DNA from 2 places in the Clostridium aromativorans genome. Region 1 is predicted to be linked to the other one. Evidence: riboswitches for the same ligand, from Rfam matches in the RefSeq annotation. Region 1 holds a riboswitch; the other holds the start of a gene.
What was found. Region 1 has a riboswitch for glycine ahead of gcvT (glycine cleavage system aminomethyltransferase GcvT). Riboswitches for the same ligand answer to the same signal wherever they lie in the genome.
Positions count from the first base shown of each region.

Region 1 (16,420 bases):
AAATTTAAGAAGGCTTAATGCTGTAGTTTTGGATTTTTCAATTAGACTTTTCGACTTTTTTGTCTAAAAGCTTTAATTCGAACATCTTAAGATAAATGCGTAAATAGAAGATTATGATTGAAACAGATGAAAAATAATGTGAAATTAAAAATTTATACTGTTTATAGCGTGTTTCTGTGATATAATTATTATATTTGTGGGAGGTGCAAAAAATGGCAATACATTATAACAAACTATGGAAGCTGCTAATCGATAAGAATATGAAAAAGAAAGATTTGCAACGCCTTTCCGGTGTTAGCTCGGCAACTATCACAAAGCTTGGCAGAAACGAAAATGTAAATACAGAAATACTTCAAAAAATATGCACAGCTTTAGAATGTGACATCTGTGATATTTTAGAGTTTGTACCTGATAAAATTGAGAAAGGCAAGGTGAATGATAACAATGATTAAGGATATTATGAATGCCAATGATAGTGCAACACCGAACAGTCGAGAAATGGCTGTATTAAAAGAAAATTTCCCCTCATGTTTTAAGGCAGATGGGTCCTTTGATATTGAACGGTTTAAGGAATTTTTAAGTGATAAGATTGCTGTCACAGGAGAGGGTTATGAACTTAAGTTTTTGGGTAAAAACTATGCCCGATTGCTGGCTTCAATTGATACTACAACAGTTGTTGTGCCAGACGAGGAACATAACTTAAAACCAGAAAATATGAACAGTGAAAATATCTACATAAGTGGCGACAACCTTGATGGATTAAAGCATCTCTTGAAGTCCTATTCACGCAAAGTCAAATTGATATATATTGATCCGCCATATAATACGGGAACAGACGGATTTGTCTACAATGACAGCTTCAATTTTACTATAGAGGAATTATCTGAAAAGTTGAGTATAAGTGAAGAGCAGGCAAAACGTATTCTCGATCTAACAAAGCGTGGTTCAGCGTCTCATTCTGCATGGTTGATGTTTATGTATTCACGTCTTTTGCTTGCTAGGGATTTGCTATCCGATGATGGTTTAATCTTCATTTCTATTGATGACAACGAGAATCATAATCTTAAACTTTTATGTGATGATGTTTTTGGAGAAGATAATTTTCGAAATCAAATCGCTATTCGTAGAGGAGCAAAATCTGTTCAAGCACAGTTTGAAACATGGGATAAACTTGGTCAAAGTGTTGAATACTTGCTATTTTATTCGAGAAATTCTAGTTATAGATTTCCTAAACAAATGAAACTACTTGATGATATGCGTCAAGGTTCTTGGAATAATCACTGGCGCGGAACTGACCGTCCAACGATGCGGTATCCTTTATTTGGAATCACACCAGAGAGTGGTCAGTGGCGTTGGGGCAAAGAGCGTAGTTATCTTGCCATCGAAAATTATAAAAAGATGTTAAATGATATAGGTGTTGATGAAAAGTCAATCACACAAGAGCAAATTGATGAATGGTATTCAAATCAAGATGATGACTGTGATCTTCTTCGGCTATCCGATTCCGGTAAACCTGAACACTATATACCACCGACAGATTCAACGCTGTTAAATACTTCTTGGATGGATTTATTGGTTGGAAGCTCATCCGAAATAAAAAGATTGTTTGGGAAAACTGTTTTTGACACAGCAAAACTGACTGCGATGTTACAGAGGGTTATTGCTTTCGCAGATAATGATGCAATTATTCTGGATTTCTTTTCCGGGTCTGCCTCTACCGCACATGCCGTTATGGCACTTAATGCAGAGGATGGAGGAACACGTAAATATATCATGGTGCAGATACCAGAGAAAGTTAAAGAAGGCAGCATAGCTGATAAGTGTGGTTATTCTACTATTGATCAAATCGGAATGGATCGTATTAAGCAAGCTGCAAAAGCAATAAAAACTGATTATCCAGATACAACAGCGGATCTTGGCTTTAAACATTATACACTTGTCGAGCCAGCTAGCGATACTCTAGACAAGATTGAAAAGTTTGACCCTACTGAAAATAAATTATTTGCTGACAAAGACATTCTTAGTGATTTTGGGAAACCTACCGTCCTTGCAACGTGGCTTGTTAGAGATGGATATGGACTTACAGCAGATGCTGAGGAGTTAAATTTTGCTGGATACAATGGCTATTATATAGGAAAACATCTTTACCTAATTGACCCGGAATTGTCTAATAAGGCGATTGAAGCCATTGTAGTAAAATATGAAACTGACGGCAGCTTTAATCCTGAGAACGTGGTGTTATTCGGTTATAGTTTTACATGGACGGAAATGGAAGCTTTAAAAATTAATTTGAAACGGTTGAAGGATACAGAGAAAAACTTGCGTATCAACTTCGATATCCGTTATTGATTGGAGGGTATGTTATGGAACTTATCCTACAACGAGGATTACCACACCAACAAAAAGCTGTAGATGCAATAAGTGCTGCTTTGAATGGGGTACAGATAACTTCTCCTGTACAATTTTATGAAAATCCAAGCATTTCTCTTTCTGATCCTAAACTAGCTGCAAATATTAGAGAAATTCAAAAAAATATACCTTCAGAATATCGAAGCAGTATGCCTATTAATGACTGCTTGAATATTGATATTAAAATGGAAACCGGTACAGGAAAGACTTACGTTTATACTCATACTATATATGAGCTTCATAAACGTTACGGACTTAATAAGTTTATTATCGCTGTGCCTTCACTTGCGATTAAAGCGGGAACAGCGCAGTTTTTGCGTGATGAATATGTAAAGCGACATTTTTCCGATGTTTGTGGCTATGGTACAGAAATTGAGGTTGGAGTACTAGAAGCGCCAAAAAACAAGAAAAAGGGTCGCTCCTATTTCCCGAGTGTTGTGAGCGACTTTGTAAAAGGTTCTTGCCAGAACACGAAGAAGATTTATGTATTATTAGTTAATATGCAATTACTTGTTGTCCGATCAAATGGTATGCTTAGCCGTGACGACTATGATTATGGAGTAGAAGGTTTTTATAGACCACTTGATGCTATTCGTGCAACAAACCCTGTTGTTATTATTGATGAGCCACATAGATTTTCTCGTGACCAGAAGGCATTTAAGGTTATCGTTGATGAAATAAAACCACAGTGTATTATACGCTTTGGTGCTACCTTCCCTGAAACTACAAGTGGACGTGGAAAAAACAAAATAACCGTAAAAGACTACCAAAACCTGCTCTATGATTTAAATGCCTGTGAATCTTTTAATCAAAATTTGATAAAGGGAGTAACGAAAGAGCATTTTGAACCGGTATCCAAGCGTGAAGAAAAGGTGAAAATCACTTCCATCACAAGCAAGGATTCTGTTACCTTTCAGTATAAAAAGCGTGATGAATCGACTAAAACATTTACTCTTAAAACTGGAGATTCACTATCTATCATTAATGAAGCTTTCGAGGGAATTACGGTTCATGCTATTGGTAAATCAACAGTTGAGTTTTCTAATGGTATTCAAAAGTCAACTGGTGAGGAATTGGATGTGGATATCTATATGACCTCTTATCAAGAGCAGATGATGCGTCTTGCCCTTGAGCGTCATTTTGAAACAGAAAAAACAAACTTCTGTGGCCGCAATTTCAAGATCAAGACATTGGCATTATTTTTTATCGATGATATATCATCATATCGAACAAACGAGGAAGGTAAAACCCCTTATCTATTACAAGCTTTTGAGAGATTGCTTAAGGAACTGATAGAATCGGTGCTATCTACCCTCAGTGAGCATGATACTGAATATCGGGCATATCTGGAAGCAAGTCTTGCAGATATTTCTGCTTGCCATGCAGGCTATTTTTCACAGGACAATAGCGATTCGGATGAAGATATAGCAAAAGAAGTAGAAACTATCCTTCATGGAAAAAAACACCTTCTCTCTTTCAAGAATAAAGATGGTAGCTATAACACTTTACGTTTTCTATTTTCAAAATGGACACTTAAAGAGGGCTGGGATAACCCTAATGTATTTACCATAGCTAAACTTCGTTCTAGTGGAAGTGAAAACAGTAAACTGCAAGAGGTTGGACGAGGTTTACGACTGCCTGTAGATGAGAATGGTAATCGAATCTCCAATGAAGAATTCCAGCTTAATTATATTGTCGACTTCACAGAGGCAGACTTTGCTAAACGATTAATAGACCAAATAAACGGAGAAATTCCACAAGCTTCTTCTATTAGCGAAGAAAGATTGGAACAAGTGGCCAAGAAGCTTGGCATGACTTCAGATGAACTTTTTGATGCACTATATGATAAACATTACATAGACAGGCGATTAAATATAAAACCCGATACAAGGGACGCTTTCTTTGCAGAATACCCGGACTTTGCTACAGGATTGTCTTCAGGTAAGGTAAAAGACCGAAATGTAGCAAAACCAAGACCTGTAAAAATCCGCAAAGCTGTTTACAGTGAAATACGCGAATTATGGGAAGCAATCAATCAACGATACCTACTTTTCTATGATGATGATCTGGATGCTGATATGGCTAAAGTTGTTTTATCTTTGCTGGAAAAACCCGGTGTTTTTACAGACGTTGTCATGACTAGCTCCAGAGATATCGTTAAGAGCGATGGCTCACAGATGATGATTGTTTCAGATACAGGTGCCCAATATATAGTATCCAAACCTATTCCCTACAATGAATTTCTTAAGAGGATCACAAATGCTACAAACATTCCAATTAAAGTATTGCATGAGGCATTGTGTGAGTATGTTAAGAGGAATGGAACTATAAATCCAGAACGTATTAATGAAAATTCTGTCAGCATGTTTATCCAACAATTTCATGACTGGAGAAGCAATAATTTGCAAGGTCGATTCCATTATGCAAAAAGCAATACGCCTGTTGGTGCAACAGCACTCACCTATTCAGACGGTTCTCCACGTGAAGATATTGCGCAGGGACGTATTGGCACAAAGATAGTTCCGGGAACTCCAAGTGAGAAGTATTTATATGATGCTTTCGCTTATGACTCACCGTTGGAACAAAAAAATATTATGTCGGACATCGAAGAAGTCATTGTATATGGAAAAATTCCACGTAGCAGCATTGCCATACCAACTATTACCGGTGGAATGTACAGTCCAGACTTCATGTATGTTGTAAGAAAGGCTTCCGGTGAGAAAGAGCTTAACATTGTAGTCGAAACAAAAGACGTAGAAAATAAATCCGACTTACGTGGTACAGAAAAAGCAAAAATTGATTGTGCTCGTGTTTTCTTTGATATGCTCTCGAAAGATGGATACACTGTTTATTTCCGTGATCAGTTAAACAACAAGCAGATGGCTCAGATTATTAAAGAAGTATTGGCAGAGTGATTTGTGTGAATTTCTAGCTGAAAGCCTAGTGGTGAAATGTCAAGCACAAAAAAATAAGGAATTGGAAATTATTTTGGCTTAAAGACGAAAAAACCTTAAAAAAGGGTATACCAAATAAACTTCGCAGTATTTTCAAATTTTTTCCATTAATTTGTGCGAAGCTAGGCAATCCAAAAGGATGTGGAAGAGTAAATCTTAATCTCTCCTTTCCAGTGGTGTGTACAATTGATTGGTGCTTAGTAGCGAATACACCAACCGTACCAATTTTCTTGCGGTTAAGACGAGAGCTCGTTTGTGTTTATGCTTTGGAACTTCTTGATATTTCTTGTTGTAGAACGCTTTGTATTCAGAATCGTGTTTACGTACGGAATCTGCAGCTTGGATGAGATAGTATCTTAAGTATTTGTTTCCGGTTCTCATACGGCTTGTTTCTTCAGATTCATACTCTCCAGATTGATATTGACTCCAAACAAGCCCAGCGTATTTAGCTAATGAATGATGGCTTTTAAACCGGCTTATATCACCAATTTCGGCAATTAAGCCTGCCGCAAAGACGTCACCAATCCCTTTAACAGAGGTTAACGTTTGCGGAATTCCTTTCATTAGTTTGGCAATTTCCTTATCCAGACGTTTTACCTGCGATTCCATGTGTTGAATGGTGCTCAACGTAACGGATAGGGAAAGATTTACAGGGTCCTGCATGGCTTTATCCAAGCGATAGGAAGCCCGGGCTAATTTTTGAAGATACTTGGCCAATTCTTCGGGATTTTCAAAGCGATTTTTGCCTTTATCCTGCAGAAATTCAACCAGTTCCTCGATCCTCATTTCGGCAATCGTTTCAGGCTCTAGCTCTTCAATTACGGCTAGGCTGGTCGCACCAAATGTATTCGAAAAGGGATTGTCTTGACGCAATCCACTGAATTTCAAGAAAAGTTGATTTAGGAAATAAGTTTTATTTCGTCCAATCTCTTTCATGAAATGAAATCTTGTTCTTGTAAGACGTTGTAAGGCTTCATATTGAACAGCATCTTTCATTTCATAAGGTAGTCGGCCAAATCGCAAGTGGTCAGCGATGACCCAGGCATCAATCCGGTCGTTCTTTGGCAAAGAATCATAGCCTTTCTTAAAACGAGCGACTTTTCTCGCATTTAATGTGTAGATAAAAGATTGGAAACGGGGCTCGTAACCTTTTAGTTGATCCTTTAGATAGTGGGCAAGATGCCAACTATATTGATCTGTAGCTTCCATTCCAATTTTCAATTGCTTTACCTGACTTTTTTCCGCTGCTTCTAACATACGTTTGATCAGGGTATCGGCCCCTAATTGATCATTAGAAACAGAAAAGTCAGCCAATGAATTCCCGTCCTCCATCATGAAATGGACATGATGGGACTTTAAGCTTACATCTACACCAACAAGCAATTTAGACATACCTATCACCTCCAAAGGGGATTTAATCAAGTACGTTTCAGACCTGGGTGCCCAAAGGAATCATCGATGTCTTCCTCGTCATAAGCACTCGAGTGAAAAGAAGACCATCTGAGCGCTACACTCTCTTCTTTTCAAACGGCGCAACTAGTGGTTAGACCTTCAACAATGAACCATGGGTAGCAGGCTTATTAAGCAGTACACCGAAGTGTCCGCAAGGAGGAAAAGCTATATCCTGATACGAACTTGTCGGTTCCTATTGTCCCATGGGCAGGACTGAAACGCTATAAAAAAATGACGGAGTCATACGCAGGAGCCTCCTCCATTCTCCGCCATTTATCCATATTCAGTTTTAAAAATGCACAACAAATAGCCGTAAGAGGACATGTCCTCCTACAAAAAATAGGAACAACATATTATCACTTCAATTTATTGGAACAATCACCTTTGGCTTCCCCATCATGGGGTAAAACAAGGGTAAAACAATATTAATTTTGATGAGGAAGCCAAAAGGCTACTCAGTGTAAACCTATAGGATTATCTAGAGTGAATTTTAGAGGATCCGGATCAACTGGAAATTCTTCTAGAAGGAGCTCTTACTACTAATATACGAGGAGGTAAATCGATGAAAGCTATGATATTCTTAAACACTGCTTGGATGGAAAGATATGAAGGTTTATTGGGAAATGATAAAGAAATACATGGCGGTGGCTCCTATGTTGAAGAATATGGTTATGGACACGAAATATTCAATTTCAAAAAAATTAGCGGTAAGGTATATGGTTATGCTCAGCCAAGCGGGTATAACAACCTTCAAAGATTAGGAGCGAGTGAAGATGATGAATTCATAGATGATGTTTTAGTCATTTTCACTGCAACCCACAAGAATGGCGGAACGTATATAGTTGGATGGTATAAGAATGCCAGGTTTTTTAAAGATTATCAAAACACTAATCTTTCAGAAAGAAAATTTAGAAATGAATATATCGGATATTATGCTGTTGCTAATGCTGACAATGCTACTTTACTGAGTATAGATGAAAGGTTCTCATTCCCGATAATACCAAGAAGAGTAAAAGGCGGAATGGGTCAATCAAATGTTTGGTATGCTGATAGCCCTGAAATGGTGGATTTTAAGAAAGAAGTTCTAAGACATATAGAAAGATATGAAAAAAAGAAAAGTATTAGGCGTCGCCTTCCTATCTTCCGCCAAACCGATGCAGAACTAAGAAAGAAAATAGAGAATATCGCTATTAGAGAAGTTACCAGAGAGTACTCAGAAAGGGGTTTTACCGTGACTTCTGTAGAAAGCGAAAACTTAGGATGGGATTTGGAAGCAGTTTATAAGAAAATTAAATTAAAAATTGAAGTTAAGGGACTAGCAGGTCAAGAGGTTTCTGTTGAATTAACTCCAAATGAATTTTCAAAAATGAACAACAATAAGGACTCTTACAGATTATGTGTTGTTACAAAGTGCCTAGAAAATCCTGTACTTTATGTTTTTTCATATTCCTCTGAAAGGAATGAATGGATAAGCGAAGATGGTCATATACTTTCAATTGACCAGATTATATCCGCAAGGTGCTATACTTAATTCCATAAAATGTCCATATTTTGTATTACCAATAAATACAAAAAGACCAGCCGCTTCAAGCATTCATGCCTGATTGTGACTGGTCTCTTTTTGCTCCGCTTGAAGCTGTTCATTTAAGTTTTTCTTTCAATCCCTAAGTGAACGCTTCTTTGGGCAGCTTTTTTTTGAAAGCTTTCTCCCTGAGCAGTTTCAATGTAACTTTATCTATATTTCTAAACATGGACAATTTATTAAAATCACGGTCACCAGCTTCAATCATAATTACACCCCTTTTACCTACTCCATTTTACCACAGGTTTCCGGGCTGCTTTAACCTCGTCCAGCCTCTTAATATCGGTGGTATTAGGCGCAGATTTAACTATATCCCGATTTTTCTCCGCTTCCTCTGCAATTTTTATCATATCCTCTATAAATCCATCCAGAGTCTCCTTTTTCTCATTTTCCGTGGGCTCTATCATCATGGCCTCTTTTACAATAAGGGGAAAATATATAGTAGGCGGATGATATCCGTAGTCTAAAAGTCTTTTTGCCACATCGAGAGTGGTGACGCCATTTTCATCATTTTTCAGTCCTCCAAGTACACATTCATGCTTGCAGACACCTTCCATTGGAACATTGTAGTGTTCTTTAAGGCTTTCCTTTATATAATTTGCATTGAGCACTGCATCTTCACTGACCTCTCTAAGTCCCTCCGCACCCATGCTCAGTATATAGGAAAAAGCTCTTACCATCACCCCGAAATTTCCGTAAAAACTTCTGACTTTTCCTATGGAGCAAGGTCTGTCATAGTCAAGATAATACCTGTCATTTTTCCTGGCAACTATGGGCACAGGCAAAAACTGTGACAGTTCTTTTTTAGTTCCTATAGGACCGCTTCCAGGTCCTCCGCCTCCATGGGGTGTTGAAAATGTCTTGTGAAGATTCATATGGCACACGTCAAATCCCATGTCTCCGGGTCTTGTCTTTCCCATATTGGCATTCATGTTGGCACCATCATAGTAAAGCAACCCTCCTGCAGCATGCACAAGCTCTGCTATTTTAAGTATATTTTTTTCAAATATCCCCAGAGTATTTGGGTTGGTTAACATAAGCCCGGCCACTTCATCATCCAGTAGGGATTTTAAGGACTCAATATCCACAGTTCCATCTTCAGCAGACTTCACTTCTACCACTTCAAATCCGGCACAGGCAGCTGAGGCTGGATTTGTTCCATGGGCAGAATCAGGTACGATTATCTTCTTTCTTTTAAAATCTTCTCTTTTTTCATGGTAGGCCTTTATGATCATAAGCCCCGAAATTTCACCATGGGCTCCTGCTGCAGGCTGCAGTGACACTGTATCAAAGCCTGTTATTTCAGCAAGCTTTTCACTTAACTCATACATGAGCTTTAAAGCTCCCTGGGCTGTTTCCTCCGGCTGATAGGGGTGAAGCTCAGTAAATCCTGTTAAACCTGCCATATCTTCATTGATCTTGGGGTTGTATTTCATGGTGCAGGAGCCAAGAGGATAAAATCCTGTATCCACGCCAAAATTTTTATTGGAAATCAGCGTAAAATGCCTTACCACATCCACCTCACTTACTTCAGGAAGCTCCGGCTCCTCTCTGCTTATAAATTTTTCCGGCAGCAATTTACAGATATCCTCCTCCGGTACATCGCACTGTGGAAGAGAATAGGCCCTTCTGCCCTTTTTAGAAAGTTCAAAAATAAGCTTGTTGTATTCACTTATCATCTTATATCCCCTCCAATACAGAAACTAATTCGTCAATTTCAGGTTTTGTTCTTTTCTCAGTGACGCATAAGAGCATGGAGTTTTTATAAGATGGATATGCTCTCTCCACATCATATCCACCCAGAATATTGTTCTGCAGCAGCGTTTTATTTACTTTTTCCACTGAATTCTTGGATTGAACCACAAACTCATTAAAAAATGGTCTATCAAACAACGACTTATACTTTCCACTTTCAACAAGCTCGCTAAAAGCATAGTGAGATTTTTGCACATTCTGGAGTGCCACTTCCCTTATCCCCTTTTTACCAAGAGTAGTCAAATAGATGAGTGCAGTCAGGGCATTGAGTGCTTCATTGGAACAAATATTTGAAGAAGCTTTTTCTCTTCTTATATGCTGTTCCCTTGCCTGAAGTGTAAGTACAAAACCTCTTTTTCCTTCCTTGTCTGTAGTTTCACCTACAATTCTTCCCGGAATTTTTCTAAGATATTTTTTCCTGGTAGTCAGAAATCCGAAATAAGGTCCTCCGTAATTCATTCTGTTTCCAAGAGACTGCCCTTCTCCTACGGCTATATCTGCACCACATTCTCCAGGACTTTTTAAAATTCCAAGGGATATTGGATTACAGTATACTATCAGAAGAGATCTGTTTTTATGAACATATTTTTCTATGTCCTCAAGTTCCTCTATTATCCCCAAAAAATTCGGCGTCTGAATTATTACCGCTGCAGTATCCCTGTCCAATACAGACTTAAGTTTCTCCACATCTGTAACTCCCTCTGCTTCATCTATTTCCACCAATTCTAAATCCTTAAATCTTAAATAGGTTTCAAGCACCCTCCTGACCTCAGGGTGGAGAGTTTTGGATACGACTATCTTTTTACGCCTTGCAGCGTTTGCAGCCATCTGTGCGGCTTCAACACAGGCAGTGGCCCCATCATACATTGAGGCATTGGAAACATCCATACCCGTTAAATCAGCCATAACTGTCTGATATTCAAATATGGCCTGCAGTGTACCCTGGCTTATTTCAGCCTGATAAGGAGTATATGCAGTATAAAATTCTGATCTGGATATTATATGCTTTATTATAGAAGGCACATAGTGATCATAGGCACCTGCACCTAAAAAACAAGTCAGCTCCTCACAGCTTTTATTTAACCCTGCAATACCTTCTATATAGGATTTAACCTGAAGCTCAGACATTCCGTCATTTATATTCAATTTTCTATTTAGACGTATACATTCCGGTATATCAGAAAACAGGTCGTCTATTTTACTTACCCCTATTTTCTTTAACATAGCCTGCTTATCTTCATCTGTTAACGGCAAATAAGGATGCATGGTATCACTCCCCGTCACATAATTTTTCATAGTTTTCAGCATCTAAAAGTTCCTTGAGTTGCGAATTATCTGATAATTCAACGGAAATTATCCAGTTTTTATAAGAGTCCTGGTTTATATATTCAGGATTGTCTGCAAGTTCTTCATTTACTTCCAACACTTTACCTGACACAGGTATATAAAGATCCGATGCTGCTTTTACAGATTCCACCGCTCCAAAAACTTCACCTTTTTCAAATTCAGAGCCCACTTCCGGCAAATCCACAAACACAATGTCTCCCAGGGAGTCCTGGGCAAAATCAGTGATTCCCACATAGGCCTTGTTTCCGTCTGCCTTTATCCATTCATGATCCTTAGTATAAAGCGCTTCCTTTAAAATCTTCATTTAAAGTTCCTCCCTATTATTTTTTATAATTTTTTTTATAAAATTTTTTGTCCACAACCTCCGCTTTAAGAAGCTTTCCTCTCACTTTGACAAAAATTTCAGTTCCAAGTTTGGAATACTTGGAGTTTATAAGGGCAAGCCCTATATTTTTTCCCAAGGAGGGAGATCTGTATCCCGTGGTCACTTCGCCTATTTTTTTGTATCCTGCAAGAACTTCATATCCATGCCTCGGAATACCTCTGTCTTTCATTTCAAATCCAATTATCTTTCTGGCAGGGCCTTCTTTTTTCTGCTTTAAAAGAGCTTCTTTTCCTATAAAATTTTTTTTATCCAGTTTCACAAAAAATCCCAGTCCAGCTTCAAGAGGGGTGATGGAATCCGAAAGTTCATTCCCATAAAGAGGAAGATTTACCTCAAATCTCAGTGTATCTCTTGCACCAAGGCCTATTGGTTTTATACCCTCTTTCCTTCCGGCTTCAAGTATTCTGTTCCACAAATATTCTGCATTTTCAACAGAAGAATAAATTTCAAAACCATCTTCTCCCGTATATCCAGTTCTGGATATCATACATTTTTTCCCACAAACAGGCATATCTCTTCTGCAAAAGAAAAATTTAATTTCCCCCAGATTCACATCTGTAAGCTTTTGAAGTATGTTTTGAGCTTCAGGTCCCTGAATGGCCAACTGTATAACAGAAGAAGATATATTCTCGATATCAACGTCAAAGCCACCCTTGTTGTCAAGCATCCAGCTGATGTCTTTTTCGATATTTGCAGCATTTATGACCAGGAAAAAATGTTCATCATCAAACTTGTAAACTATAATATCATCCACAACACCGCCATCTGGATAACACATAGGAGTGTACAGTATCTGATTGTCTTCAAGTACAGCTGCGTCATTGGTAATTAAATTCTGGACAAAGTTCAGTGCATCTTTCCCCCTTATATCGGCTTCACCCATATGTGAAACATCAAACAACCCCGCCTTTTCTCTCACTGCCCTGTGCTCAGGTATTATACCTTCAAATTGTACCGGCATAGACCATCCCGCAAAGTCTATCATTTTTGCTCCATATTTTCCATAGGAATTAAACAGTGCAGTTTTTTTCAATCCTTCCACGACAAAACCTCCTATTATATTTTTATACAACAAAAAAGGACATGAAGAACAATTTGTCCACATATCCCTCTGTTTACTTACCTGAGAGTTTCGAGCAGAACATCTTTCACCTTCGGTACTGTTTTAAATACAGATTTTCCAGAGTTTTGTCCTACAGCGCTATTTTTACCTGAAAGTTTTTGATATAACTGTGAAAATATATCATTGCCCCGTCGGTTAACAGATGTTATCTCACGCTATAATCATCCAAGATAATTTTTTCTTATATATAATATAAATTTTCATTATACATTAATAATACATCCTAAAAGATATATTTTCAATAAAAACATATCCTACTTTTACTTATTTTTAATAATTTTTTCTATTTCTTTCAAATCTTTCATTACCCAGGCTTCTGTGATATTTGAAAGTTCAATCCAGAATCCAATTTTAGCATTGGAATTGACGCAATTTCTCCAGGCCGGAACCCATTTGCACAAATGTTCTTTTAGGAACTTTTCCATTGATGCCAAAATTTTTAATACCTTCTGAAAATCATCATATGTTTTAATACTGCAGAGCCTTGCCATAAAAGACAGTTCAAAGGCAAGATGATCTGCCGCCTCCCTGGGATTTACCTCTAAACCAAATTGATGATAGAACTCCCTTACGGAAAGCTCCGATTTTCCAAAAATAAGCCTATCCCTGCTCTCATATACGGATTCCCAGGGAGGTGCCAAAATACGTCCCGGCCCAACAAACAATCTCTGGTAATCTTCCCATAACTCTTTTTCATATCCAGGATTAAATTTATTACCACCCATCTCGCCTGATATTACCTTGGCTTTATCAGATAAGTCAATATCATCTTCATATTCGGAAAGCTTTTCCAGTAAATCAGTTTCTTTTAAAATTTTCAAACCTCTGCTCAAATTATCTCTATAAAAAAGAGCCAGCGTAGAATATACAGCTTCTCTTTCCATAAACCACAATTTTATACTGTCCATTATAAAAAATTCTCCTTATTTTTTTAAAGCATCTCTATGGGGAGTGATTACTAAAGCGGGCTTTGTAGCATTTCCTTCAGGCATTCCCCGTACTTTACATATATTCCCATATCTTGCTTTAAGAAAATTCAGATCTCCATAATTCAAAACCCGCATGGGGCAGGCAGCTACACAGACAGGGGGTTTACCTTTGTCTATCAAATCCATGCAGAAATCACATTTTTTAACTTTTTTAGTGCTGGAGTCATATTGAGGTGCTTTATATGGACATGCCTTAATACAACTGCGGCACCCTATGCACAGATCTTCACAAATATATACAATTCCATCTTTTTTTCTCTTTTTAATCGCCTTCACAGGACATGCCTTTACACAGGCAGGATCAATACAGTGATTGCAGCTTATTGAAATCCAGAAAGCATATACCTTTGGTATAACTGCTCTTCCCCTTTTTATGTAACTGCCGCCAGACACCTCATACACATTTCTGAAATTCTGACCTGCTTCCAGATTGTTTTTATCTTTGCAGGCTATTTTGCAGGTATTACATCCTGTACAATTTTTTTGTTCAAAATAAAATGCCAGCTGTGTGCACATCTTGTTAAATCTCCTTCCCTCAATCCACTTTTTCTATTTCAACCAGGCTTGTATGGGATGGGTTCCCAAAAGCCAGAGGCGTTGGCTTATACTTGGTTAAAACATTTATACACCCTCTCCTGTCAATTCCCTTTTCATCCGGAGTCCACCAGCCTCCCTGGGGTATGGAAGCAACTCCCGGCATAATTCTGCTGGTAATTTTTACAGGTAAAATCATAACACCTCTGTCATTGTATACTTTGACCATATCCCCATCCTCAATGCCCCTTGATTTGGCATCTTCACAATTTACAAAAATCTTTTGTGGATCCACCTCCTCCATCCAGCTGTCATTGTCAAAGGTGGAATGAACCCTTCTTTTAGAATGATGGCCTATACACTGTATAGGATACTTTCCTATGAGAAAATCTTCCGGTCCCTCCCAGGCAGAAATATATTTGGGAACTGCCGGAATTTCTCTGTGATTGTCCATTTCCCACAATCTAGGTGAAAATATCTCTATTTTGCCGGAGGGCGTTGGAAAGGGATTAGCTGCAGGCTCCTCAATTTGCTTTTTAAAAGCAATGCTGGGCTTTTCATAAATCCACCGGTATACCCCTTTTTTCTTGAATTCTTCACAACTGGGAAAGCCAGGGTTTTTCTCGGCTGTTTTTTCAACAAGATATTCTATCCATTCATCAAGTGACTTTCCTTCCGTAAATTTATCTAAAAGTCCAAACCTTTTAGATAAATCACTTATCCAGTCATATCCATTTCTGCATTGAAAAACAGTATCCACGGCCTTGTTCATAAACAGCACATAATCACCAAATCCCCAGGGTGTGACTATGTCTTCTCTTTCCAGCATATCGTCTGAAGGCAGTATTATATCTGAAAGCCTGGCACTTGCAGTCAGGAAATGATCACTTGTCACAATAAATTTTACCAGATCTTTGTTTTTCAGAAGCGCTGCGGCAGCATTTGAATCCGTATGTTGATTTACAAGACAGTTTCCGCCTAAATTGAATATGAATTTTATACTTGAGGACAACTTCTCTGTTCCCTTGACGCTTAAATTGGCTCCCATTCCCTTCCCTCTCACTATGGCATCAGGCCAGCTGAACATGGAAATTTTACTTTTATTGGGATTGTAGTGAGGAATTGACGCCACATATGCTTCTCTCACCGGATATCCTGTTCCAGACGCCCAGCCTCCACTAATACCTATATTGCCTGTCATGGCAGCTAAAACAGTTCCCCCTCTAACCACCTGTTCTCCGTAAGCATGTCTTTGAGGTCCGAATCCCTGTATCAGTGCTCCGGGTTTATCCAAGGCATACTCTTTTGCCAGTCTGACTATAGTTTCTTTTGGTATCCCTGTAATAGCCTCTGCCCAGACAGGAGTTTTAGGTATCCTATCACTGCATTCCCCAAGGACATAGCTTTTATAGGAATTTCCATAGGGAATGCCCGGCGGCATATGATTTTCATCAAAGCCAATACAGTACTTATCCAGGAAATGCTGATCCTGCAAATTTTCAGTAATCATAACATAGGCCATTGCATCAAGCAGTGCATTATCCGTAGTAGGTCTAATTGGAATCCATTCATCTGCAAGGGCAATTGCTGTATTTGAATAAATCGGGTCAATACTTATTATCCTGACTCCTGCATTTTTTGCCATCTTAAGATAATAGGCGGTATTTGTACCATGTATGGTATCTGCCGGATTAAATCCAAGGAGGATTATAAGCTTCGAATTCACCCAGTCTTCCCTGCTGTTTCCCGTATATATTGTGCCAAAAGTATAGGGAGTAGCTGCCTGAGTACAAGCCGTACTATAGGTTCCATAATAGGACAGATACCCTCCATACATTCCAAGGAGCCGCTTCATCCACACATTCTCCGAAAGCCTGCCTTCATTTCCGG
Region 1 covers NZ_JAJJPB010000013.1:6,483-22,902, reverse strand. Annotated here, with positions in the region: gene LN736_RS10935 (helix-turn-helix domain-containing protein) at 213-452, shown strand; gene LN736_RS10930 (site-specific DNA-methyltransferase) at 445-2,349, shown strand; gene LN736_RS10925 (type III restriction-modification system endonuclease) at 2,364-5,324, shown strand; gene LN736_RS10920 (IS110 family RNA-guided transposase) at 5,520-6,755, opposite strand; gene LN736_RS10915 (DUF3883 domain-containing protein) at 7,378-8,346, shown strand; gene LN736_RS18990 (hypothetical protein) at 8,480-8,605, opposite strand; gene gcvPB (aminomethyl-transferring glycine dehydrogenase subunit GcvPB) at 8,619-10,073, opposite strand; gene gcvPA (aminomethyl-transferring glycine dehydrogenase subunit GcvPA) at 10,078-11,418, opposite strand; gene gcvH (glycine cleavage system protein GcvH) at 11,423-11,803, opposite strand; gene gcvT (glycine cleavage system aminomethyltransferase GcvT) at 11,820-12,926, opposite strand; glycine riboswitch at 12,986-13,078, opposite strand; gene LN736_RS10890 (TorD/DmsD family molecular chaperone) at 13,268-13,915, opposite strand; gene LN736_RS10885 (DMSO/selenate family reductase complex B subunit) at 13,931-14,512, opposite strand; gene LN736_RS10880 (DMSO/selenate family reductase complex A subunit) at 14,532-16,420, opposite strand, start outside.

Region 2 (16,420 bases), on a different contig from region 1:
GACATGTTGGCTTTGTAGAAAAAGTGGAGGGTAATACCGTATATTTTAACGAAGGCAATTTTAGCATAAGGGGCAATTATGACGGGAATGTAAAAACTCTCTCAAAAGAAGCCATAAAAAACAGGGGCAACTTATATCTAAAAGGATACATATATGTGGGGAACGGAAGGCAATCAGTTCCAACTTCATCTTCAAGTAGCAGCTCTTCCGGAGGTACCAATACTTATAAGACCGGAATTGTAAATATTTCAGATAGTAATTCATCTTTAAATGTAAGAAATGGGGCAGGCACGTCCTTTGGAATACTTGGAAGCTTAAGAAAGGGACAGTCCGTTGAAATAGTTGGCTCTGTGGGAAGCTGGTATAAGATCAAGTTAAATTCATCCTATGGATATGTAGCTTCTACCTACATAAATTCAGGGGGAGGCAGTACTTCAACTTCTAGCGGAACTTCTTCCTCCAGTTCAAAAACAGGTTATGTTAAACTTCAAAATAGCTCTTCATCTTTGAATCTGAGAACAGCACCTCAGGGTTCCATAATAGGTTCCCTGTCAAATGGAACTTCGGTTACTATTTCGGGAAGTTCCGGCAGCTGGTACAAAGTAACTGCAAATGGTAGAACAGGCTATGTTTACTCTAGCTATATAAGTCTTTCCCAATCTTCGTCTACATCGGCAGCTTCTAAATCCAAGACCGGCACTGTAATTTTAAATAATAGATCTTCAGTCTTAAATTTAAGAAACAGTCCATGGACAGGCCGTGTTCTCACAATTCTTCCTTATGGAAGTAAAGTTACAATTTTAAGTACTGATGGCCGTTGGTATAAAGTACAGGCAGGATCTATAATTGGATATGTTCATTCGGATTATATAAGAGTTTAAATATCAAATATTTTAGCTATATTGATTGAGGACAATCTGGATTCCCTCCAGATTGTCCTCAATCAATAATTAATATCTTTAATATCTTCTAAATTTTCTATTTTAAAATTTTTTATTTTTTTATAGGGTGAATTTTGCCCCAAAAGACTGAAAACATCACAAAACCATTCAAGTGGTTCAATATATTTTATATCATCAGATACCAAAAAATAAAAATCTGGATGAGCACTGGATCTGGTTTTATTGCTCATAAACAAATCATGCTTTTGAATACCCGTAAGAAGAGGTTCTATTTTGCATTTAGTTTCATATAATGTGCACTTTATGACAAATGTATCTATTTTTTTATTACAATTCTTAAAATACTGACAACCTTTCCAGACAGCTACAACCTCCATGATTGTCCCCCTTTTAAATTGAATATTTGTCTTTCTACAATCTCATTCACAATGTTATTTATCAATCATCAATATTATTTTGTTTTAAATTACTGGATTTATCAATTCTCTTACCGTTTTCATCAAAGGTTTTCTTCAGGTGTTTCTCAGTAGTAAACACTGTAACCATTAAAACAGGTATAAAGCCTATCAATGGAACTAGATAGCCTTTCCCCTGTAGAAAATAGTAACCTATTTTACCTAAAATAAGAAGAATTATTCCTGCAAGTATATACTGATTAGTAGAATATCTATTTCCCTCATTCCACATGTCCTGATTTTTCATGGAAATCTCAGTTCGATACCCATACCAGGAATTGATCTTTTTAGGTCTAACTATTTTAGGTATAATACCAAACGCCATGGTTACCAAACCAAATACCAATGAATATATCATATACTCATCTCCCTTAAAAACTTAATATCCAACCCCTTTAATAATAAAACATCTTTTTTTAAAAAGCCAGTTTATTTTCCATCCATTTTATTTTTCATATTTGATGTCAGCTTATCCAAAAGCTGTGACTTGTCTTTTCCATCATCGGGAAAAACAACATAACTGTACTCAAGGTGATATTCGCTGTATTTTTCATCTATAGATTTAATTCTGTTATATATTCCATCTATTCTATTGACAATAGAAAGAACCTTTTCTTTTTGGCATCGTGGGAGCACACCTACAAGAGTAGAAAATCCATACTTTTCAAATAAATCCGGTGTTTTAAAAATAGGTCTTAATTTTTCATAAAGTGAGTCCATCAATATAAGATAATTGTCCTTTATATCTATTTTTTCATCCACTGCCGTAAAATATTTTTTTATCAAGCTGACCATTATAATCGAGAGCTTGGTATTTTCAGCCCTAGCTTTGATAATCTGCTTTGTAATATACTGCTGAAAATTTAAATATATTATTTCACCCTGCTCATCTTTGTTTTTACTGGATTTTATAAGCTTATTTATCCTTTCAAGCAGCACTTTATTGTTAAAAGGCTTTAATATATATTCTGACGTTCCCTCTTTTATGCATTTTATAAATGCGCTTCTAGTATTCATCTTTGTAAGTATCATTATTGGAATACTTAAATTCCTGGCCTTTATTTTTCTAAGCACTTCAAAACCATCTTCATTACTGAGGCCCACTTCCAATATTATTAAATTTATTTCCTCTTTTTTATCATGAAGTTTGTTAAAGAAATCAAAGGAAGTTCCCGATTCATATACTTCGATTCCTGTCTTTTCCAGAATGTCTTTTACTCTATATCTCATATACGCCATATCATCCAATATTATAACTTTACACATAATTATCATCCTATTTTCATTAATAATATTTTACTAAATTGTATTTACTTTACTTACAAAATCAAATTTTTAGCATTATATATATTTATCGTTTGATTTAAAATTTACTTTAAAAAAGCCCTACTTAACTATGACATTCCGCCATCCACAGTTATTATTTGTCCAGTTATATAGGATGAAGATTCTCCTGCTAAAAAGCACACTACTTTTGCCACTTCATCACTGCTTCCAAATTTGCCCATTGGAATTTCTTCTCTCAACATATCTCTATCATCAGCTTTTAAACAGGCATTCATATCGGTATCTATTACTCCAGGCGCCACAGCATTAACTCTAATATTAGACGGTGCCATTTCTTTCCCAAGTGACTTAGTAAAAAGATTTATGGCTCCCTTGGTAGCAGAATAAATTGATTCGCAAGAGGCACCTACATTTCCCCACATAGATGAGATATTTATTATAGAGCCCCTTTTTCTTGAAATCATATGTTTTAGTACACAGTGGGTACAATTCAGCATACCCTTAAAATTAACATCTATTATAGAATTCCACTGTTTCTGCTGCATATCCATAAAAAGCCCTATGTAGCAAACCCCTGCATTATTTACAAGTATATCGACTTTTCCCATTTTGTCTATAGTGCTTTTTATCATTTTTTCGGCACTATTGTACAAGCTTACATCTCCCTGCAAAACAACTCCAATAGAGCCTATATGTTTCACCATTTCAAGAGTTTTATAAGCCCCTTCCTCGTCTTGATTAAAATTTATTATCACACTGGCACCGCACTTTGCCATATTTACAGCAATACTTCTCCCTATACCTCTAGATGCCCCAGTAATTACGGCAACTTTTCCTCCTAAGTTTTCCATATAAAATTCCCACTCTCCACAGCAAAATTAATCTGTAATACTCTAAAAGATATTATACATTAATTCTATACAACATGTGAAATAAAAATTATAATAAATTTGCATATTTTGCACATTTATGCTATTATAAATATGATAATAAATAATTATTCTCAATTAATATATTTTATTTGGAGGGATATAAATGAATTTAAAATTTCAGGGAAAAACTGTGAAGGTTTCTGGAAATGCCCTTAAAGTCGGTGATACTGTACCAGATTTCACACTTATAAATAATGCAATGGATACTATTTCTCTAGGGAATACAAAGGGAGTTAGAATATTTTTAACAGTGCCTTCCCTAGATACTCCAGTTTGTGATCTAGAAACCAGAACTTTTAATGAAAAAACATCAGAAATTCCTGGTGTAACTGTATATACAGTATCCATGGATCTGCCTTTTGCCCAGAGCCGCTGGTGCGCAGCTAATGGAATAAAAAATGTGATTACGGTATCTGATTTTAAAGATAGAACCTTCGGTAAAAATTTTGGAACATATATGGATGATTTAGGTCTTTTAGCCAGAGCTGCCTTTGTAGTCGACAGTTCAAATAAAATTACTTATGTGGAGTATGTTCCAGAGGTTACAAATCAACCAAATTTTGATGCTATACTCGATGCCGCTAAAAAAGCAAAATAGTACATTAAAATAAAAGGATCCTTGGGCTTTAACAACTCAAGAATTCTTTTTTAATTTGATTTAAAATTGAAATATTGTATTTGAATTAATTTATGAAACATGTTATAATCACTTTAACAATTTAATAGGCTGGATGAAGTTAGTGGAATACATTGATAGACCGTTAACTGACAAGCCTCTGGAGAGACTCTCAAAGAGCACCGAAGGGGAAAACTGATTACAGTGAAACTCTCAGGTAAAAGGGACGGGGGATTTTTTATTTAAAATAGTAGATTTCAGCTATTTTACTATTCTAATTCCTTGTTTACCAGAGATTAAACCTTATTTTAATCTCTTTTTATTTTCTCAAATAAATTGTACTTTAGTGTAAATTAACTAATATTAAAAGGAGATGGACATAGTAAATGAAAGCATTTATAACGGTAATTGGACAAGATAAAGTGGGCATAATTTATAAAATAACCTCTGTACTATTTAAAAATAACATAAACATTTTGGATATCAATCAAACTCTAATAGAAAACTATTTTACTATGATAATGCTTGTAGACTTAAGTAAAATGAATGCAGATTTTACAAGTATAAAAAATGCTCTTGAAAATAAGGCAGAGGAAATAGGCGTTGATGTCAAGATTCAAAGAGAAGATATATTTACTTCTATGCAAGAAATTTAAACTGGAGTGTGAACAATAATGATAAATACTAAAAATATAATGGAAACAATAAAAATGATAGACAAGGAAAATCTTGACATAAGAACTATCACTATGGGCATATCACTTATGGATTGTATCGACAGCGATGGAGAAAAGGCACGGACAAAAATATATGATAAAATAACCAAATATGCCGAAAATCTGGCTAAAACTGCAGAACAGATTGAAATAGAGTATGGTATACCAATAATACATAAAAGAGTATCTGTATCACCCATTTCCCTTGTGGCCCAATCAACTTCAGATAAGGATTATGTAAAATTTGCACAAACTCTAGATAAAACTACCAGGACTCTCGGTATAGATTTTATCGGAGGCTTTACAGCGCTTGTACATAAAGGTTACTCAAAAGGGGATAAGATACTCATAGACTCTATACCAGAAGCACTGGCATCCACCAATAAAGTATGTTCTTCAGTAAACGTAGCGACTACAAAAGCTGGAATAAACATGGATGCAGTAAAAGATATGGGAAAAGTAGTGAAAAAAACCGCTTATCTCACCAGAAAAGATGACAGTATAGGGTGTGCCAAACTAGTGATATTTTCAAATGCCGTAGAGGATAATCCATTTATGGCCGGAGCATTTCACGGAATTGGAGAAGCCGATGCCATAATAAACGTTGGTGTCAGTGGTCCTGGTGTTGTAAAATCAGCATTGGAGGAAGTAAAAAATAAGGACTTCAACACAGTAGCCGAAACTATAAAGAAGACTGCTTTCAAAATAACTAGAATGGGACAATTAGTAGCTGGTGAAGCTTCAAAAAGATTAAATGTTCCCTTTGGAATAGTGGACTTGTCTCTTGCTCCTACACCTGCTGTAGGAGACAGTGTGGCAAGAATTCTTGAGGAAATGGGACTGGAAAGCTGCGGATGTCCAGGTACAACAGCAGCCCTTGCACTTTTAAACGATTCAGTCAAAAAAGGTGGTATAATGGCTGCATCACAAGTTGGAGGTCTAAGCGGCGCATTTATACCTGTAAGTGAAGATGAAGGAATGATACATGCTGTAAATGCGGGTTCCCTCAATTTGGAGAAACTAGAGGCCATGACCTGTGTATGCTCTGTAGGACTTGATATGATAGGGATACCAGGGGACACACCTGAATCCACCATATCAGCAATAATTGCAGACGAAGCCGCCATCGGAATGATAAACTGTAAGACAACTGCTGTAAGATTAATCCCAGTTTACAATAAATCTGTAGGAGAAGAAGCAAATTTTGGAGGCCTCCTTGGAAAAGCTCCCATAATGTCCGTAAGTAAATTTTCCAGTGAGTCTTTTATAAATAGGGGCGGTAGAATCCCTGCTCCAATTCACAGCTTCAAAAATTAATTACATGTAGATTAGAAAATAATAAAAATGGTTTATTTTGCCTCAATCATATTTAGAATTATGAAAAGGATACGATAAAATACTTAATTACTATATATTTCTAAATTAACGATATATGAGGTGAGACAATATGACATGGGAAAAGAAGTTACTTTCACTTGATGAATTAAAACCTGGAATGATGTCTTCAAGTGATGTAATTTTTGAAGGTAAAATGTTATTGGCTAAAAATATTATTATTACAGCGTCTACTATAAATAATTTAAAGCAAAACTATCTTGTGGACAAAGTAGAAGTCTACGTAAAAAATGATTCTGACAGTCCTTTAATTGTTGAAACAAATACAATACAAAAAATAGAGAATGATTTTAATGAATTTTCTCTGAGCTTAAAACGTATATTTAATAATATATCTGAGTTAAAAGTTCCTGAAATGAATGAAATAAGATCTTTTTCAAAAAAGATACAGGAGGAATTTAAATCAACGGGGATAGTCATTAGAAATATTGTATTTTACGGCAGCGGAAAAGATGCCATCTACAGGCATAGTATAAATGTATCCGCTATAAGCTTTATACTGGGGAAATGGCTAAATTTAAATCAACGTGATCTAAATTTATTGACCTATTCAGCAATATTACATGATTTTGGCAAAACAAAAATAAATAGAGATATACTGAATAAAAATGGAGTTCTTACTTCTAGAGAGTATAAAATTATTAAAACCCACCCTGTCATAGGTTATAATTTTATAAAAAGCATTCCATATCTGGATCCTTCTGTAAGTTACGGAGTGTTGATGCACCATGAAAAAATGGATGGATCCGGATATCCATTAGGTATAGCTGGAGATAAAATCCATTTATTTGCTAAAATAATAGCTATTGCAGACTTATTTGATGAAGTAAACTCCTCAAGATACTATAAGAAAGTAAGGGGCCCCTTTGAAGCTCTGAAGATCATTCAAGAACAAAGTCTTGGAAAGCTCGATTGTAGATACTGTGATGTATTTTTAAACCATATAATAAATTATTTCATGGGAGAAAATGTACTGTTAAACAATGGTAAAAAATACAAGGTGATTCAAGTTCATGTAAATGATTTGACAAATCCTCTGCTTTTAGATGAGGGAAATTTTTTGGATTTGAAAAAAGAAAGTGACTTATATGTTGAAAAGCTGGTTATATAACCAGCTTTTCCCTATTTATGCAGATATACCTACTGTAAGTAACACCTTATAGAATTAAATTTTAAATTTTTGAATGATTTCATTTAACTTTTGAGCTAAATCCGCTTGGTCTTTGGCAGTTTTATCAATCTGAACCATACCCTGCACTGCATCATTTATAACATCTTGAATCTGGTTAGTACTTTCAGAAGATTTTTGCGCAATTCCAGCCATGCCATTAATTGCCTTAGTCACTTCATTCGTTGTACTTTTTATTTCCTCTGTCATCGACGTAAGTTGCTTCAGAGAATCAGATGTAAATTGAGAATCCTTATAATATTTTTCTCCGGTACTCAGATAATTATCCAATTGGACATTTACATTTTCATCAATAAATTTTAAAACTTGATGACTGGTATTTGAAAGATTTTTAAAGGCCTCTTGAACTTTTACTACAACATTTTGAATTGTAGAAACTGTTTCAGAAGATTGTTCTGCAAGTGTCCTCACTTCTTCTGCAACTACCGCAAATCCTTTACCATGTTCCCCTGCCCTCGCAGCTTCAATGGCTGCATTTAATGCCAACAAATTAGTCTGCTCCGCAATACTTGCTATTATATCTGCCATCTCTTTTATTTTTGAAACTACTTTTCCTTCATCTATAGCCTTTAGTATATTCATCTCTTCATTTTTATAGATGTCTTTACATTCCTTTATGGCATTTTGAGCGTTTTCCTGGACAGAAAGAGCATTTTCCTTAGACTTACTTGCATTTGTATTTACATTAATTGCCTTATCTGATAATTGATTTATATTTGAATCTATCTCTTCCACAGATGCAGTAACTTCCTCAGCAGAAGCTGTTGTCTCCTGAGAACCGTTTACGATATCATTTATAGAATTGTTTATGTTCTCAAATTTAGACGTCATTTCCTGGACAGTTGCAGAAAGTTCCTGACCAGAAGCACTCATATTCTCAAAATTGTCAATTATGGTCTTCACCAAAGATTTCACATTTTCCTGAGCCTTATTGAGTGAAAGAGCTGCATCTGCAAATTCATCCTTTCTCTTTATAATTATAGGAGTGCTAAAATCACATTCTGACAATCTCTTAGCAAATTGCTGTATATGAGTTAAAGGTTCTGTTGCGTATTTTGCAATAAATATGCCGCATATAACAGCTATTACCAGCATAATCAATAAAATTATAATGGCCGTTGTGATAGCGGCATTCAATCCCTGTGCATAATCACTTTTGGGACTGACCGCCATAATTGTCCATCCTGTTTCTTTGGATTTATTAAATCCAGCTATCTTAGATTCCTTTCCACTTCCATATGCCACATTCCCTTGACTTTTACTTAAAACGGATTGCCCAGAAGGGATTTCCACTTTTATATTCTTCATTACCCTGCTCTTATCAGAATCCGCAATAATTGTGCCGTCTGCTGAAACCAGTAATGCATATCCACTTTTCCCTATTTTAGTCGTAACTAACTTGTCTCTCAACGTGGATAGATCAATATCAAAACCCACAGCACCCTTCTTGCCGTTACTAAGTTGAATTTTTTTAGCAATGGTTATGACAAGTTTACCTGTAAGGGCATCTTTATAAGGTGCCGTTACATATATCTGTCCATTGGCAGCCATGGCATCTCTATACCAGGGTCTGGATGTTGGATCAAATCCTGCAGGTAATTTTACACTTTGAGGATATACTATCATCTGCTTTGTTTCATCCGCTAAATATGACTGCATTATATCCTTGTTACTCTGTGTTATGCTCCCCAGTGCATTTAATAGCTCCCCCTTATCCTGTGAAAGCACGTCTTTATTAACTGATAATGATTGCAGATCATGCTTTAATGAAAGGCTATGTAAATCAATATACGAAACCTTCTCCTTTGCTATTTGATAAGTCAGTTCCTCAGCGTTGTCATTTGTAATTTTAGACAAAATGAAATAAGAAAAAATCGATATTATAAGTAATGGTATTATAATAAGCAATATTAATATACCAATCAGTTTATGGTGTAATGACATCCTATTCTCCATAATTTAATCCCCCTTATGTTTATAATATCCAATTATCTACATACTACCATATTATGTCTATAAAATCCACTAAATACCTAAAATTTTCACCTATTTCGCACTAATTCTGCTATAAAAAACATTATTTTCATACCAAATTGAACAAATTTCTCTTCATATTCCGTCACTACATTTTCATCAAAGCCGCTGTTATGTAGATCATATGTCAAATACTCTATCTTATACCCGCTCTCTATAAAATAACCCTGAGATTCTTCAAAAAGTCCCCTATCATCTGTTTTAAACCATATCTGACTCCCCGACTTCAAAAATTTTTTATACATATTTAAAAATACAGTATGAGTCAACCTTCTTTTTTTCTGTCTTCTCTTAGGCCATGGATTGCAGAAATTTATATATATTCTTTCAATCTCATTTTCACTAAAGATTTTCTCAACATTTACTATATTCATAGGCACTATTCTTACATTTTCTATTCTATTCTCCTTTACCTTTCTCAATGCATATACTAAAACTTCATCCTTTAAATCAATTCCTATATAATTTATATTTTTATTGTTCAGAGCTTGCTCGCATAAAAATTTCCCTCTTCCACAGCCCAGTTCCAAGTATATGCTATTATTGTTTCCGAATTTGTCTTTCCACTTTCCCTTACATTTTTCAGGTTCTGTTATTACAAAAAAGCTGGTCTCCATTTCAGGCCTAGCCCACCATTTTTTTCTGAGTCTCATATTAGAAAATTCCCTTCTTATATTTGTGATATACAGCTTCCTAAGACAAAATTTATTATCTCTTTTAACAGGAAACTTGTCAATAACATTCTTCAAATATATTTTATATTAAAGTTTTTTCTACAATATACGATAATAATGAGTAAAATAATTATACATAGAATAGCATTTGGGTTGTGAAATCATGGAATATTTTGTAGAAGAACTTAAAAACAAAAAGATAATCAGTAAAGATGATATACAAATTCTCAAAAATTATATAGACAAAAAATATCTTAAAATTAGTTCAAGAGAAAAAGCAAAAATGCTTTCCAACACTATACATCATATTTTAGATAAAAAGTTGAATGGTCTTCCTGAAACCTACAGGCAAACTATAAAACTAGATATTTTGAAAGAAACCCTTTTTAAAGACCAAAAATCCATCTTCATGTATGATATATTCAGCTACTGTATGAAAAATGAATTTTTAAAAAAGAATTTTAGAAAGGAACTTACCCAATGGGTAAATAACAATATAGAGAACAAGATTGAAGAAATCGATCTAACCAATTATGAAAAAAGCATTAAAAAAGATATGCCCTCACCATCAACTAAGTGCAGTGAAGGTATATTCAATCACACCTCAATTTTTGATTCAAAGCGTTTAAAATTACCAAAAAGACTTGTGAAAGTTATTTTAACAGCTATTTTAATTATAGGTATAATAAGTCAATTTACGCTACAATCAAATTTTAATGCAATTAAATTTTCACAAATGGAAAATTTAATTGACGGTATAACCTTAGAAAATTACAAAAAGAATTTTCCCAATATATATCTGCCGGAATATTTGAAGTATCAGAGTATAAATGTAAATAAGTTAAAATCCTATTTAAATACTCGAAATTCACTATTATGTAAGGAACCTTACTTCTCCACTATAATCAATACATCAAGAGAATTTAATTTAAATCCTATTTTACTTTTTGCCATAACGGTCCAGGAACAAAATTTTGTCCCTGCAAATACACCTAATGCTTACAAAATAGCCAACAACCCTTTTAATGTATACCACAGTTGGAAGGAGTATAACACAAATATAGAGGATTCCTCAAGAATAGCCGCTCATACCATTATAAATCTATCTATAAACAGACCGAAAGAAAATAACCCCTTTATTTGGATAGGTAAGAAATATGCACAAGATAAAAACTGGGGAAAAGGTGTACAATCTATATTTAAAGAGATAAATTATTATTATACAACTCATTCACAGTAATTAACGTGTTTAAATCAAAAGATATTATTAGCTACTCTGATAAAAGTCTTATATATCATAAAAGATGGAATACCCACTACATACTTGGCCAATGGAGTAGCCACAAACAATAGTAATATTATAATCTGATATCTGTATATACTTCCTGATATTCTATAAAACAGTGATGGAAAAATATCTCTCAATATATGGAATCCATCTAGACCAGGTATTGGTATCAAATTAAAGACAAATAACATACAGTTTATATTTACAATGTACAGTATAATTTTAACCACTAGATTAAAAATTGAAGAAGTTTCTGTAGCCAATCCTCCCCACTTGTACAACAGCACTACCAGCATAGCAGCCAAAAATGCTATTATTAAATTTGCAAGTGGGCCTGCAATAGAAACCTTCAAGTCATCTTTATTTCTATTTTTAAAAGCACTGGGATTGATCTCCACCGGCTTCGCCCAGCCAAACCCAACCAACAATATCATTATAAATCCTATAATGTCCACATGAGCAAAGGGGTTTAATGTAAGCCTTCCTTGAAATTTAGGAGTTTTATCTCCTAACCTATCTGCTGTAATTGCATGTGCAAACTCATGAAATGCAAATCCTATCAATATAGCAGGTATGATAAGTACTTTTTCTAATATAGTTTCAGTCAAATATTTCATTCCTTCCTTTTTTAATTTTAGTTTAACGATACTTCTTCCAATTGGCCATTACTTATGGATGCAACCCCGCCTTCAAATATCTGTATAAAATTTCCCTTATATATATATTGCTTTCCAGTTGCTACATCAGTAACAACTCCCTTTAAATTGTCATTTATGTATATTTTCCCTGAGGGCATTAAAAATATGTCATCTCTATTTACAGATTTATTTAAATTTATATTTTCATAAGCATCTTCATCTGAATTGATACTGCCGCAATAAATATTTGATATCTTTCCATTCTGTTCATCTCCAATATATATTCTATCATTTTCATCAGCCCCTATCCATACAGGATTTTTAACTCCTTTAATGGTAATAGGCTCTTCTCTGCCTGTAACATATATATTGTGATATATATCATCTTCATATATTAATTTATCATCAAGATATAAAATTCCTATATTGCCTATCATATAGGACTTCGTATATACTTTTTGCATTTCATTCATTATATTTATTCTGTATATATTTGTTCTTCGTCCTCTGTTCTGTATTTTAACATATATTACATTTGTATAATGAGATTCCTGTATATCATTGATTTGAGCCTTTTCATCATAACAATCCAATTCCTTACTGTTTTCTTTTATATCCTTGTCAGCTTCATAATATGACAAATTAAATTTGTAACCTTCATCAGAATTACGTTTTTCTGCTATAAGCATTCTATTTCTATCTTTAAGCCATTTATAAAAAGATATTTCCGTTCCATCTTCAAATTCTACATTTTTTCCATCACCAGTTTTTGAATCCACAACCTTTAAAATGTTATCTTGGTAATAAGCCACATATCTTCCATCAAAGGAAACACTGACATTCTTAGCATTTTGCGGTATTTTTACAACAACATCTTTTTTCTTAGGTTCACTTTTTAAAACCTTTTTGGCTTTTATTTCTGTCTGAGAAGACAGAAAATAATTATTTATATAAAATAATCCCGCAAATTGTACTACCAGTGATATAGATATCCATACAATAATTCTCTTAAAAACTTTCATCTCACACTCCCCTTTAATAATCTTACAATAGTTTCTATGGCTTCACATAAATAGCAGATGGAACAGATCTTTCACCTAGAGTATCACAGGGATTATTTATTACTTCTCCTTCATAATACATAGTGGAAGAAGATCCCCCATCTAAATTTGTGGCATTTACTGCTCCATATTTAATCATTATATTCTGAAGATCTCTCAGGGAAGCACCTATACTTTTAGTCTGACGTCCGTCTATAACAAGAAAAATTATAGATCCATCTGCCCTTTGGCCTATAGCTGTTCTTGGGGCTATTCCCCATCCGCCGTCTCCTGTTATGGTTCCTTTTCCATTTACCACCAGAGCAGGTTTAAAAGATATAGCCTCTGTGACACCTCTTTTTTTCATATCATTCAAACTGTGATTTCCTACTAAAAGCTGCCCTTTACTTGTAATTGCCATTACACCTGATTTTTTATCGGGATCTTCTAAATCGTTAGACAGGATTTTACCATTGCTCATCAGTATACCTGTAGGCTTCCCTCCAGTGCCGGTCCATTTACTGTCCCCAGAGGAACTATCCTTAAATCCCCCTCCATTTATAGCAGCTACGGCATTATTTCTCCTTGCTATTCTGCTGGTGAGTTCTCCCACTACTCCCAGTTTGCTGCTGTATCCAACCTTGACTCTAGTGGGATCATGAATTATCAATATATATCCCTTAAATTTCTTTTTATCATCACTTATATCTTCCCTTTCTATACTGCTATCATGTTTATTTTCAAAATTTAAAATTTTTGCATTATCCACATTTCCAACAGTATTTCCCGCCAGTATTTTTTTTATATCTTCATCTGACAAAAATAATTTTGCAATGTATTGATGACTTAAAGTTGTCATAGCTGCACCTACTACAGTTCTCTTTATGTTTTCAAAAGGACCGTAAAATATCAAGAAAGGGGCCGTCATTCCGGTAAATATACACTCAAATAACAAAAAACAAAGCACCAGTTTCCAAACTGATTTTCTCTTTTTACCCGATGTTCTCCTTTTTTTCATATATTAAAACCTTTCCTTTCTAACCTAAAAATACATGATAAATTAAAAATATATCTTTCAATATTGTACAATAAACGATAAAATTTTTAAATAGAAATAATTATAAATAGCATAAAAACTTCATAACGGGTCAAATAAAAAAGATATCCACTATGATAACATATAACAATATGTTCATAGTAAAATATCTTTTTATGGTACCATTATCTTTAATATTATTCCATTTATAGTCTTTTAGAAGCTTCATAGGCCAGTGGGGATCTTTCACATTCATCGTTCTTTAAAGTAACCTGATAACATAGGGTACTTCCCTTCATCTTTTCCGATGCATAGGATAATCCATTAGATCTGGAATCCAAAAACGCTTGATCTATTTGATCTGGATCTCCTATTAACAGCAGCTTGGTACCTACTCCCACCCTTGTTATTATAGCCTTTACCTGTTTGGGTGTTAAATTTTGAGCTTCATCAACTACAAGCCAGTTTTTTGTAATAGAACGTCCTCTCAAATAGCCCACCGCTTCTGTAGTTATAATTTTTCTATCAAACAGTTCCATTACTTTATCCTCTAATTCTTTTTCATTTTTATATCTTTCCTTCTCATCAGAATCCACCAATACCTCAAGGTTATCCAATATTGGCCTCATAAGCGGAAATATTTTCTCTTGTTCTGTACCTGGCAAAAATCCTATATCTTCACCCATAGTAACATTGGGCCTACATACTAACATTTTTCTATACATTCTGTTGTCCTCTTCCATCATGTTGTGAAGTCCTACAGCTAATGAAAAAAAAGTTTTTGCCGTACCAGCAGGTCCTTTTATTATCACAAGGGGAGCTTTTTCCGCATTTGTAAGGAGAGCTTCCAGCATAAATTTTTGACCCACATTTCTTGGATTTATTCCCAGAGGCGAGCTGTCCTTAAAATTAAGCGGAACAATTTTTTGCCCATCAAATCTTCCAAGAGCAGTTTGTTTAGGATGTTCAAAACAGTGTATTATGACAAATTCATTCACATAGAGAACCGGTATAAAATATTCTTCAGTTTCTTCATCATAACAGGTGATTTTATCAGTTTTCATATACTTTTCTCTATAAAAATTTTCTATGTCCTGCTTTGATGCATATATATCTATCCTTCCTGTATATTGGCTTTTATCCTCCGGAACAACTTTTTCATAAAAATCCTCTACTTCTATATTTATAATATCAGCTTTAATTCTTTCAAAAATATCTTTTGTTATAAGGCAGACATTTTCGCCTTGATCTTTAAGCCCCTTACATACCTGTATTATTCTGTTATCCGGCTTGCTCTTATCCCAGGCTGGCGGCAGCTTTACATCATAATGATTCATTTCAACCCTGAATTTTCCTCCAGATGTTAGCTGTACGCCTTTATTAATTTTTCCTTTTTTCCTCAGGCCATCTATTAACCTAGCTGCATGTCTTGCATTGGCACCTAAATCACTTTTGTCTTTTTTGAATCCATCTAATTCTTCAAGTACCACCTCCGGTATAACTACATCACCATCTCCAAAAGACAACATGGCCCCTGGTGAATACAGAATAACATTGGTATCTAAAACATAAGTCTTTTTCAAAGCTATTCCTCCCCTCTAATCATTATTATAATATATTCATCTGTACATATAAATGCATTTATTTAATTATAAAATCGAATTTGCCGCTAAATATATTTATATATTATAAAAAGTAAGCACTGTACATTTCCAATGCTTACTTTTTTAAGGGAGATCTATATAACTAGGTCGTTTACTTCTTGTATCTTTATTTTATACATCTGATGTTACAATACTGTGTCATATATATTAAATAGTTGTTTATTTTTTGAACATTTTATGAATAATTTAATTTTACATTTTATTACACGCGTTCATCCAATTACCTGTAGTAATTTTCATAATAATGCACAAACTTAATTATAAGCGGTAGAATCTACTATAAATATAAAAAGGAGGAGTTATTATATCAGTGTACAACGATAAATTAACTACATCTCAAGCTAAAGAGGCATTAAAACATTTTAAAATAAAATCAGCAAAAGAAATTGGAATAAACCTAAAGGAAGGCTATAATGGAGATTTAACTTCTCGAGAAGCTGGATCCATAGGTGGAAACATGGTAAAAAAAATGGTTGAAGCATATAAACAAAATTTAAAGTAATATAGAGCGGATATTTCAAAATTGCATTCTTGAAATATCCACTCTATATGTA
Region 2 covers NZ_JAJJPB010000008.1:7,273-23,692, reverse strand. Annotated here, with positions in the region: gene LN736_RS08185 (SH3 domain-containing protein) at 1-881, shown strand, start outside; gene LN736_RS08180 (hypothetical protein) at 944-1,279, opposite strand; gene LN736_RS08175 (SdpI family protein) at 1,341-1,715, opposite strand; gene LN736_RS08170 (response regulator transcription factor) at 1,787-2,623, opposite strand; gene ymfI (elongation factor P 5-aminopentanone reductase) at 2,752-3,495, opposite strand; gene tpx (thiol peroxidase) at 3,680-4,174, shown strand; glycine riboswitch at 4,343-4,432, shown strand; gene LN736_RS08155 (ACT domain-containing protein) at 4,579-4,848, shown strand; gene LN736_RS08150 (PFL family protein) at 4,867-6,225, shown strand; gene LN736_RS08145 (HD-GYP domain-containing protein) at 6,356-7,414, shown strand; gene LN736_RS08140 (methyl-accepting chemotaxis protein) at 7,469-9,448, opposite strand; gene trmB (tRNA (guanosine(46)-N7)-methyltransferase TrmB) at 9,535-10,179, opposite strand; gene LN736_RS08130 (hypothetical protein) at 10,364-11,440, shown strand; gene LN736_RS08125 (site-2 protease family protein) at 11,455-12,105, opposite strand; gene LN736_RS08120 (hypothetical protein) at 12,123-13,148, opposite strand; gene LN736_RS08115 (phosphodiester glycosidase family protein) at 13,183-14,184, opposite strand; gene LN736_RS08110 (PhoH family protein) at 14,409-15,785, opposite strand; gene LN736_RS08105 (alpha/beta-type small acid-soluble spore protein) at 16,177-16,368, shown strand.
Region 2: linked by a shared signal. The riboswitch ahead of LN736_RS08155 (ACT domain-containing protein) and the one ahead of gcvT (glycine cleavage system aminomethyltransferase GcvT) in region 1 are both predicted to bind glycine.